One region of the Streptomyces huasconensis genome, then DNA from elsewhere that is predicted to be linked to it. Evidence: riboswitches for the same ligand, from Rfam matches in the RefSeq annotation. Region 1 holds a riboswitch; the other holds the start of a gene.
The links. A riboswitch is a leader RNA that binds a small molecule or an ion and turns the genes downstream of it on or off. The one in region 1 is predicted to bind cobalamin.

Region 1 (5,489 bases):
CCGGGTCTGAACCACCCGCACGGCCCCCCGTTTGACCGCTGCCGGGATGCGGGGAGCGGGGCAGGGCGTGAACCTCGTAGGACAGGAGGTTCACGATGCGTATATGTTCCCTCGCTCCTCGTGCGGCCGGGGTGGCGGCTCTCATAGCGGTCGCCCTGCCCGGTGGGGTGGCCGCGGCCCACGAGGACGGTTCCGTGGACGCCACCGTCACCCCCGCGAGCGCGGCGCCCGGCGCCTCCGTGGAGGTGCGTGTGAGCGGCTGCGAGGGCGCCACCGGATCGGCCGGCGCCGGTGCCTTCGAGGGGGAGGCGAAGCTCACCGGGCGGGGCGGCGACGATCTCCACGGCACCGCCACCATCCGCAAGGGCGTCACCGGGTCCTACGAACTCACCGTCATCTGCGACGGCCACCCCCACCAGGGCGTCGGCACCGTCCGCGTGATCCAGCGCAACGCCCAGCCGAGCGCCCCGGTGCGCGCCGGTGGCGGCGGCACCGCCCGCCTCACCTCGGCGGTGTCCCCGGAGGCCGACGGCGCCGACGAGGCGGGACCCGGCACCCGGCACGCCGTGATCGGCCTCATCCTCGCCGGGGTCGCGGCGGTCGCCGTGGCGTTCCGCAGCGTCCGCCGGCGCCGCTCCGAGTGACGGGCGGGACGTGAGCGTGTCCGGCGGCGAACGCCCGTCCGGGTCCGGACGCCTGCTGACCGGCGTCGCCTGGGCGATCCTCCTCGTGGGCCTCGCGCTGTGGGGCAGCGGCGTCGCGAACCTCCCCGGTGGCCTCTCCGGGCCCGCGACCGGCGACGTGGCGGCGGTCGGCCGCCCCCACGCCGTCGAACTGCCGCCCGCCCACGAGCCGTTGGCGCCCGCCCGGCCCCTGCGGGTCGAGGTGCCGTCCCTCAAGGTCGGCGCCCCGGTGACCGCCCGCGGCCTGGACGCGCGCGGCGCGATCGACCCGCCGCCGTTCGCCCAGGGGGACACCGTCGGCTGGTACGGCGGCGGCACCCGCCCCGGCGCCCCCGGCGCGGCCCTCTTCGTCGGCCACGTCGACACCGAGACGGACCCCGCGGTCTTCTACGACCTCAGCGCGGCGCGCCCCGGCGAGAAGATCGACGTGACCCGCGACGACGGCACCGTCGCCCGGTTCACGATCGACGACGTCCAGGTGGTCACCAGCGACCGCTTCGACGCGCGGAAGGCCTACGGCCCCCATGAGGAGGGCCGCGCCGAACTGCGCCTGATCACCTGCGGCGGCACCTTCGACCGGGCCACGCGCGCCTACACGGCGAACGTGATCGTCTCGGCGTACCTCACGGGCGTACGCCGCTAGGGCCTGTCTGACAATTCCCGTCTGCCTCGCGACGCCATGCACGCTCCCCCGAGCTCTTCGAGCAGGGGGTGCCCCCACTCGCCGCACCGGGCGCAGAGCCAAGTACATCCAGTACGAGGCCCTACGCCCGGCACGCCGAGAGCACGCACCTGACGCCGCGAGGCCGCCCTCCGGGCGACGACGGGAATTGTCAGACAGGCCCTGGGGGCGGCCCGTAGCGCTAGGCGGCCTGCCGCCCGGCCAGTGCCGGGGCCGGAGCCGTCGTCGCGGCACCTCTGGCCGCGCGCACGCCGAGACCGCCGAAGACCGCCGCGAACACCGCCCACAGCAGGGCGTGCGAGGCCAGCGACAGCATGCGGAAGTCCCACAGCAGCGACGCGTCGACCGGCACCGGGTCGGGGTTGCCCGGCAGCAGGAAGAGCGCCGCGAGGACGGCGACCGCGGTGAGGGCCGTCGCGATGTGCCGCACCGGTTCGGGGCGCGCGGCGAGGCGCACGTACACCTGGCGCACCAGGAACATGCCGAGCACGCCGATGACGACAGCCGCGAGCCAGAGCGCCTGGCGGTCGCCGACGGTGCCCGCGTCGCCGACGCCCGGCGGGTTCGCCGGATAGCGCAGCCCGGGCAGGAGCGAGACCGCGAGGAAGGCCGCCGCGGAGAAGGCCAGCGCGCGCGGCCACGGCAGGGCGCGCGGATCGCGCCGGTGCACCGCGGCGTACGCGACGGCGAACAGCACGCCGACGGCCAGGCCCGCGACGACCGCGGTGACGACGAGACCGCCGTGCTGGGTGGAGCGGCTGAACAGCTCTTCGTGGTGCTGGACGGCCTGGGCCGCGCCGTGCGCGTGCTCCTCGGCGGCCGCCCGCTTCTCCTCGGCGCGGATCGCGCGGTCCATCAACGGCTCGGCGAGCAGCAGGGAGAAGAGGCCGGCCGTGAGACCCGCCGCTCCGCCCGCGGCCAGACCGCGTCCGAGCAGGGGAAGTACAGGGGAGGAAGGTGCTGAGGGCATGGTGCTGATGTCCGTCCGCCCGGTCAGTGGCACGGGGCACCGAAGAGGTGCCGGCCGTCGTGCGCGAACTCGTGGAGGTAGTCGCCGGTCGCCGAGATCAGCGAGCCGTTGTCCATGAAGACGGCGTAGAGCGCGATGAGCGCGACGACCGCGGCGGCCGAGGCGATCAGCCAGTCACGGGTCCGCGTCACGGCGGCCTGGCTCGCCGTGGTGTCGGTGTGCGGAGCTGCGGAGTGCAGGGACATACCGGGTGGGCCTCCTTCTGGGGTTTCCACGCCCCATGGCAGGAGGACGACGGGTCAGTTCCTGACTTCCGCGTACGAGCGTGCGTACGCGGTCACAGTGGCGGGACCGTCCCGGATTCGCACCGGGTTCCTGGCGACCGTCGCCTCGATGTATGGACTTGTCGTCACGGAGAGTCCCAGCGCGTCGCGTCCCTGTCAACACCCGTCCCTGTCGACACCCGCTGGCCGGAGGTGCGCTGTGTCAGGATGGGGATACGGACAGTGCACCCGAGGGGGAGTGTATGTACCGAAACGACACCGGCCGCGGACGTCGTTCCGTGGCCAGGGGGGTGAGGACGGGGGTGGTGCTCGCGGGGGCCGCGCTGCTCCTGTCCGCGTGCTCCTCCTCCGGTGGCGACCCGGGGGAGAACGCGTCGGGGCCGCCCGCGGAGCAGCAGCCCAGGAGCAAGAACCCGTACTGGGTCAACCCGGAGGGGAACGCGGCCAGGCAGGTCACCGCGTACGAGAAGGACGGCGAGCGGGACGACGCCGAGCTGATCCGGAGAATCGCCCGCCGGCCGGTCGCCGAGTGGCTCGTCCCGGAGAACGCCGAGGACCAGGCGCGCGGCTTCACCGAGGCCGCCGAGAAGGCCGGCCGGGACGCCCTGCTGGTCCTCTACAACATCCCGCACCGCGACTGCGGCCAGTACTCGGGCGGCGGCGCGGCCGACGGCGACGCCTACCGCGCGTTCGTCGACGAGGTCGCCCGGGGCATCGGCGACCGGCGCGCCACGGTGATCCTGGAGCCGGACGCCGTACTGCACATGGTCGACAACTGCACGCCGGAACAGTTCCACGAGGAGCGCTACGACCTCCTCGGCGGCGCCATCGAGAAACTCACGTCCCTGAAGAACACGAAGGTGTACCTCGACGCGGGCAACGCGGGCTGGCAGAACCCCGACTCGCTCTGGGAGCCCCTGAAGCGGTCCGGCGTCGAGCGGGCCGACGGCTTCTCGGTGAACGTCGCCAACTTTCAGACCACCGAGGCCAGTACGGAGTACGGCAAGAAGCTCTCGGCGAAGATCGGCGGCAAGCCGTTCGTCATCGACACCGGGCGCAACGGCAACGGCCCTTACGACAAGGGCAAGGACCCGTGGTGCAACCCGCCGGGGCGGGCGCTCGGCGAGGAGCCGACGACGGAGACGGGCGATCCGCTCGTCGACGCCTACCTGTGGATCAAGCGGCCGGGGGAGTCCGACGGGACGTGCCGGGGCGGCCCCAAGGCGGGCGAGTGGTGGCCGGAGTACGCACTCGGCCTCGCAAAAAACGCCGGCTGAGGGGAGCGCCCCGTAAGGGGCGCGGGGAACTGCGCGCTCAGCCCAGGAAAAGCCGCAGTTCCCCACGCACCCGCCCGATTTGACCTCTACGGCACGCGAACCCACCGAGCCCGGCTCGGAGTCCCCTGATCATCCGTGACGAAAAGCATGTACCACCCGGACTCCACCAGACTCCGATTCCTCGGAACCGTCACGGAAACCGCCCCTTTGGACGTCTTCAAGTCCAGCGCGATCGACGTCTGGTCGATATCCGTGACATGAGTAGACGCACTCGGCCGAATCAAGCGGGCCGTCTTGATGGAGGACGCGTGCCGCGTCGGAAACGTACCGGACTCCCCTCGCTCGATCGTCTCAGGCCCCCGGCCAAGGCCCGGCCGCGCACCGCGGTAGAGGTACGGCGGCGTGTAGATCTCGATGCGCTGCTCGAAGACGCCCGGCTTGGTGTCGGCCTCGTCGGCGAAGAGCGGGTCCGAGCCGAAGAACATCACGCGGCCGTCGGGCAGCAGGACCGACCCGGAGTGGTAGTTGCGGCCGACCAGCGGGTCGGCGACCCTGCGCATCTCCCCGGTCCTCGCGTCGTAGATCCGCGCCTGGCGGATGTCGGAGTCGCCGCGCCCGCGGTAGTCCTGCGAGCCGCCGGAGATCAGGACGGTGTCGTCCGGCAGCGTCGAGATCTGCGGGTAGCGCGTGCCCTTCTCCAGGGAGGGCCCGTCGACGAACCGCGGCTCGTCCGCCGTCAGGTCCACGACGCGGGTCTTCTCGCTGGACCGCTTGGACTCGCCGACACCGCCGCCGCCGACCACCATGTACTTCTGGTCCTGGGCGGGCGGCAGCTCGACCGTGCCGGAGGTCTCCAGGAGATGCTGGTCGCTCAGGCCCGGGACGCCCTTCCATGTGTTGGTCCGCAGGTCCCAGATGCCCGGCTTGCGGCCGACGTCGGCGGGGCCGTACCCCGCGTTGGAACCGGAGTAGAAGAGCCTGCCGTCGGTCATCTGGAAGATCGCCGGGTACGTCGGGAACTGCCGGACGCCCTTGGTGTACGTCCACTTCCTGGTTCTCGGGTCGTACACCTCGTTCTTGCCCGGCACCAGCTGGCCGATCTCGTCCAGGCCCGAGGTGGAGAGGATGCGGCCGTCGGTCAGTGTGGTCAGCGTGGGGTACCAGCGGGCCTCGTTCATCGGGTCGACCTTGATGTACCGCTCGGCGACCGGGTCGAACTCGAAGGCGTCCTTGATCCCCTGGAAGTCCTTCTTGTCCAGGGCGAGTTTCTGGGCCATGCCGTAGACGTTGCGCCGGTCGGTGCCCTTCATGCCGTGGACGCGGTAGTTGTCCTGGGTGCCCGTCTCGTATGCGGCGCCGCTCCTGGCCGCCTCGACGTAGACCCGGCTCAGACCGGCCTCCGTACGGAGGAACTTCCCGGTCCGCTTGTCGAAGACCTTCTTCGCCTTCTCCACGAGGATGTTGTCCTGGGAGACGAACGTCCTGCCGTTCTTCTTGCCGGTGAACTTCGTGCCGGCCGGGATCGTCTTCGGCTCGTCCGGGTCCTCGTTGTGGACGATCATCAGGCCGCCCGCCTTGGTGACGTCGCCCTTC
Region 2 (5,489 bases), 3.4 Mb from region 1:
CCTCGCCCGGGTCGTTGACGAGGAACGGGTAGATCAGCGGCAGGTCGCCGAGGGCGGCGTCCGGCCCGCAGGCCGCCGAGAGGCCCGCGTTCTTGCCGGGCAGCCACTCCAGGTTGCCGTGCTTGCCCAGGTGGACCATGGCGTCGGCGCCGAAACCGCCGTCGGCGGCCGGGGCGGCGATCCAGCGGTAGGCCGCCAAGTAGTGGTGCGAGGGCGGCAGATCCGGGTCGTGGTAGATCGCGATGGGGTTCTCGCCGAAGCCGCGCGGCGGCTGGATGAGGATGAGGAGGTTGCCGCGCCGCAGGGCGGCGAGGACGATGTCGCCCTCCGGGTCGCCGCCGTCGCCGACGCGCGAGCGGTCCAGGAACATCTCGCCGGGCGGCGGCCCCCAGTGCTGCTCGACGGAGTCCCGCAGCTCCTGCGGCAGCGTGGCGTACCACCGCTTGTAGTCGGCGGCCGGGATGCGGACCGGGTTGGCGGCCAGCTGCTCCTCGGTGAGCCACTCCTGGTCGTGGCCGCCCGCGTCGATCAGCGCGCGGATCAGCTCGTCGCCGTCACCGGAGACGAGGCCCGGGATGTCGGCCTCGGGGCCGAAGTCGTAGCCCTCGGCGCGCAGCCTGCGCAGCAGCGCGACGGCGGAGGCGGGGGTGTCCAGGCCGACCGCGTTGCCGATCCGGGAGTGCTTGGTCGGGTACGCGGACAGGACGAGCGCCAGGCGCTTGTCGGCGGCCGGGATGTGCTTCAGACGCGCGTGCCGTACGGCGATACCGGCGACCCGGGCCGCGCGCTCGGCGTCGGCGACGTACGCCGGAAGGCCGTCCTCGTCGATCTCCTTGAACGAGAACGGGACCGTGATGAGCCGCCCGTCGAACTCCGGCACCGCGATCTGGCTCGCGGCGTCCAGCGGCGAGACGCCCTCGTCGTTCTCCTCCCAGGCCGAACGCGACCCGGTCAGGCAGAGCGCCTGGAGGATCGGCACGTCGAGGCCGGTCAGCGCGCCCGCGTCCCACGACTCGTCGTCGCCGCCCGCGGAGGCCTCGGCGGGCTTGGTGCCGCCGGCCGCGAGGACCGTCGTCACGATGGCGTCGGCGGGGCGCAGCGCGTCGATCAGTTCCGGCTCGGGGGCGCGCAGCGAGGCCACGTACAGCGGCATCGGGCGGCCGCCCGCGTCCTCGATCGCGCCGCACAGGTCGTCGATGAAGGCGGTGTTGCCGCTCATGTGGTGGGCGCGGTAGTAGAGCACCGCCACCGTCGGGCCCTCGACGTCGCGGGCGGCGCGCTCCAGCGGGCCCCAGGACGGGGCGGGCGCCGGCGGGTCGAAGCCGTGGCCGGTGAGGAGCACGGTGTCGGAGAGGAAGCGGGCGAGCTGCTCCAGGTTGGCGGGGCCGCCGTGCGCGAGGTAGGCGTGCGCCTCGGCGGCGATGCCGACCGGCACGGTCGAGGAGGCCATGAGCTGGGCGTCGGGCGCCTGTTCACCGGTGAGCACGACCACCGGCAGACCGCTGGCGATGAGCTGGTCCAGGCCGTCCTGCCAGGCGCGGACGCCACCGAGGAGGCGTACGACGACGAGGTCGGCGCCCTCCAGGAGCGCGGGCAGCTCGGCGAGGTCCAGGCGGGACGGGTTGGCGAACCGGTAGTCGACCGGACCCCCCGCCGCGCGGGCGCTGAGCAGGTCGGTGTCGGAGGTCGACAGCAGCAGAAGCATGCGTGCGCAGGCCTTCCTCGGGGTGTCCGCGCCCCGGGTGGTCGTATGGACGGCGGGAGTTCCTGACTCGCCCCACCTCGGTGGGGCTCACAGTGGCGGGACCGCGCCGGATTCGCACCGGGCTTCCTCCCTCGGGCCCTGGTGGGCCCACGCCGTCGCTGGCGTCGGCGGACCTGGCGGTCCGCCGCCTGCATAGTAAGTCCTGGCCGCCGCCGGTGGGGCGGCCGCCTGCCGGGACGGCCCGTCTCGGCAGGCGACCGGCCGGATCGGCGTGGGTATGCTCGCCGCCATGCCGCCCACCCGAGCAACCTCCACGAACCAGGGCGAATCCCTCATACGCAACCCGGTGCGCGACCGGGGTGACGCCTGCCCCGGAGCGCTTCGACTGCACCGCGCCGACGATGGCGCGCTGGCCCGACTCCGCCTCCCCGCAGGGCTTCTGACGTCCCGTCAGGCGGAGGTTCTCGGGGAGGTGGCGGAGCGCCTGGCGGACGGCCACCTCAGCATCACCTCGCGCGGCAACATCGAGCTGCGCGGCCTCGGCGAGAGCTGCGGCGGACGGCTCTCCGCACTCCTCGCGGACGCGGGCCTGCTGCCCTCCGAACGCCACGAACGCGTCCGCAACATCGTGGCCTCCCCGCTCGCCACCCTCGACCGACTCGGCCACGCGGACGTGCAGTTGTGGGCCCGTGAGCTGGACCGGCTGCTGTGCGGGCAGGAGTGGACGACGGCGCTCTCCGGCCGTTTCCTGTTCGTCCTGGACGACGGGCGCGGGGATGTGGCTCCGCTCGGCGGCGATGTGACCTTGATCGCAGAATCGGGTGGCTCGGGTGGCTCGGGTGGCTCGGGTGGCTCGGGTGGCTCGGGTGGCTCGGGCGGTTCGGACGGCTCGGGTGGCTTGGGCGGAGAGGGTGGCTCTGACGGCTCTGGCGGCACGGCGGTCGTCCGCATCGGGGGCCACGCTCTGCGCGTCCCCGGTATCGACGCCCCGCGCGCCGCCCTCGCCGCCGCCGAAGCCTTCCTCGCCGCCGCGCGTGACGCGGGCAACGGAGCCTGGCGGGTCCGGGAGCTGCCCGCGGGGCACCCCGTCGACCTCGCCGGGGCGCTGGCGCGGCAGGGCATCGACGCCGTACCGGCCGCCGTCCCCTCCGACCCGCCCCGCGCCACCCCCCACCCGCCCGGCGTCATCGGCCGCGCGGTGGCCGTCGGCGCCCCCCTCGGCCGGGTGAGCGCCGCCCAGTGGCGGGCCCTGCTGCCCGCCCCCGCCGACGAACTGCGCGTCACCCCGTGGCGCGGCTTCGTGCTCCCCGGCTTCGCGGACGCCGCGACCGCCCACGCACGCCTCGGCGCGCTCGCCGACGCCGGCTACCTCACCGACCCCGGCTCGCCCTGGCTCGGCGTCTCCGCCTGCACCGGCCGCCCCGGCTGCGCCAAGTCCCTCGCCGACGTCCGCGCCGACGCCGTCCCCGGCGCCGGCGGCCTGCCCGTCCACTGGTCCGGCTGCGAGCGGCGGTGCGGACACCCGCACGGCGACTGGGTGGACGTCCTCGCCACCGGGGACGGGCCGTACGAGGTAACGGTGCGCGGCGGCGGCACGGCGACGCCCGTGAGCGGCGGCGCCACGTTGACCGAGACGGTCACCACAGCACGTATGACAACGGCAACCACCACAACGGCCACGAGATGAGCGAGAGCACAGTGTTCGACTACGAGAAGGACGGCGCGGCGATCTACCGCGAGTCCTTTGCCACCATCCGCGCGGAGGCGGACCTCGCCGGTCTGCCCGCCGACGTCAGCCAGGTCGCGGTGCGGATGATCCACGCCTGCGGGATGGTCGACCTCGTCCGCGACCTCGCCTTCAGCCCCCGCGTGGTGGCCGACGCCCGCAAGGCGCTGCGCGACGGCGCGCCGATCCTGTGCGACGCGAACATGGTCGCGAGCGGCGTCACGCGCAAGCGGCTGCCCGCCGACAACGACGTGATCTGCACCCTCACCGATCCGTCGGTCCCCGGCCTCGCGGAGCGGCTCGGCACCACCCGCAGCGCCGCCGCCATGGAGCTGTGGCGCGACCGCCTCGAAGGCTCCGTCGTCGCCATCGGCAACGCCCCCACCGCGCTCTTCCGCCTCCTGGAGATGATCGAGGAGGGCGCCCCGCGTCCGGCCGCCGTCCTCGGCATCCCGGTCGGCTTCGTCGGCGCCGCCGAGTCCAAGGACGCGCTCGCCGAGCACCGCTCGGGCCTGGAGTACCTGGTCGTACGGGGCCGTCGCGGCGGCAGCGCGATGGCCGCGGCGGCGATCAACGCGATTGCGAGCGAGGCGGAGTGAACACCGAGAACGCCCAGCCCATCGAGAACACTGAGAACACCCAGAACGTCCAGGACACCCAGAACGTCACGAACACCCCGGGGAAGCTGTACGGCGTCGGGCTCGGCCCCGGCGACCCCTCCCTGATGACCGTGCGCGCCGTCGAGGTCATCGCCGCCGCCGACGTCGTCGCGTACCACTCGGCGCGGCACGGCCGCTCCATCGCGCGCTCGATCGCCGCGCGGCACCTGCGCCCCGACCACATCGAGGAACCGCTGGTCTACCCCGTCACCACGGAGACCACCGACCACCCCGGCGGCTACCGCGGCGCCCTCGACGACTTCTACGAGGAGGCCGCCGCCCGCCTCGCCGCGCACCTGGACGCCGGACGCACCGTCGCCGTCCTCGCCGAGGGCGACCCGCTCTTCTACGGCTCCTACCAGCACATGCACAAGCGGCTCGCGCACCGCTACGACACCGAGGTCATCCCCGGCGTGACCTCGGTCAGCGCCGCCGCCGCCCGTCTCGGCGAGCCCCTGGTCGAGGCGGAGGAGGTCCTCACGATCCTCCCCGGCACCCTCCCCGAGGAGGAGCTGACCGCGCGCCTCGCGTCGACGGACTCGGCGGTCGTCATGAAGCTCGGCCGTACGTTCGGCAAGGTGCGCGGCGCCCTGGAGCGCTCGGGCCGCCTGGACGAGGCGCGTTACGTCGAGCGCGCCACGATGGACGGTGAGCGCACCGGCCGCCTCGCCGACGTGGACCCGGAGTCCGTGCCGTACTTCTCCGTGGCGGTGCTGCCGAGCCGCGTGGCACCGCTGACGGGCGGCCCCGCCAAGGAACCCGCCCGGGAGGCTTCGGGCGAGGTCGTGGTCGTCGGCACCGGACCGGCAGGCCCCCTCTGGCTCACCCCCGAGACGCGCGGCGCGCTCGCCGCCGCCGACGACCTCGTCGGCTACACGACCTACGTCGACCGCGTACCGCACCGCCCCGGCCAGCGGCGCCACGGCTCCGACAACCGCGTGGAGTCCGAGCGCGCCGAGTTCGCCCTGGAACTGGCGCGGCGCGGGCGGCGCGTGGCGGTCGTCTCCGGAGGCGACCCCGGCGTCTTCGCGATGGCCACGGCCGTCCTGGAGGCCGCCTCGCAGGACGCGTACGAGGACATCCCGGTCCGGGTGCTGCCGGGGGTGACCGCCGCCAACGCCGCCGCCGCGCGCGCGGGGGCGCCGCTCGGCCACGACTACGCCACGATCTCCCTCTCCGACCGCCTGAAGCCGTGGGAGGTCATCGCTGAGCGCCTGGCCGCGGCGGCCGCGGCGGATCTCGTCCTCGCGCTCTACAACCCCGGCTCGCGCAGCCGCACCTGGCAGGTGGGCAAGGCCCGGGAACTGCTGCTCGAACACCGGGCGCCGGACACGCCGGTCGTCCTCGGGCGGGACGTCGGGGGACCCGAGGAGTCCGTGCGGGTGGTGCGGCTCGGGGA

Region 2: it holds a riboswitch for cobalamin, as region 1 does, so the genes downstream of both, cobN (cobaltochelatase subunit CobN) here and J2N69_RS12940 (CbtB domain-containing protein) in region 1, are expected to answer to the same signal.

Annotation. Positions count from the first base shown of each region.
Region 1 covers NZ_CP086119.1:2,883,424-2,888,912, reverse strand. Annotated here, with positions in the region: gene J2N69_RS12955 (hypothetical protein) at 96-644, shown strand; gene J2N69_RS12950 (class F sortase) at 661-1,326, shown strand; gene J2N69_RS12945 (CbtA family protein) at 1,547-2,335, opposite strand; gene J2N69_RS12940 (CbtB domain-containing protein) at 2,359-2,580, opposite strand; cobalamin riboswitch at 2,616-2,757, opposite strand; gene J2N69_RS12935 (glycoside hydrolase family 6 protein) at 2,862-3,896, shown strand; gene glxA (radical copper oxidase GlxA) at 3,983-5,489, opposite strand, start outside.
Region 2 covers NZ_CP086119.1:6,306,832-6,312,320, forward strand. Annotated here, with positions in the region: gene cobN (cobaltochelatase subunit CobN) at 1-1,705, opposite strand, end outside; cobalamin riboswitch at 1,742-1,875, opposite strand; gene J2N69_RS28525 (cobalamin biosynthesis protein CobG) at 1,983-3,392, shown strand; gene J2N69_RS28530 (precorrin-8X methylmutase) at 3,404-4,030, shown strand; gene J2N69_RS28535 (precorrin-2 C(20)-methyltransferase) at 4,051-5,489, shown strand, end outside.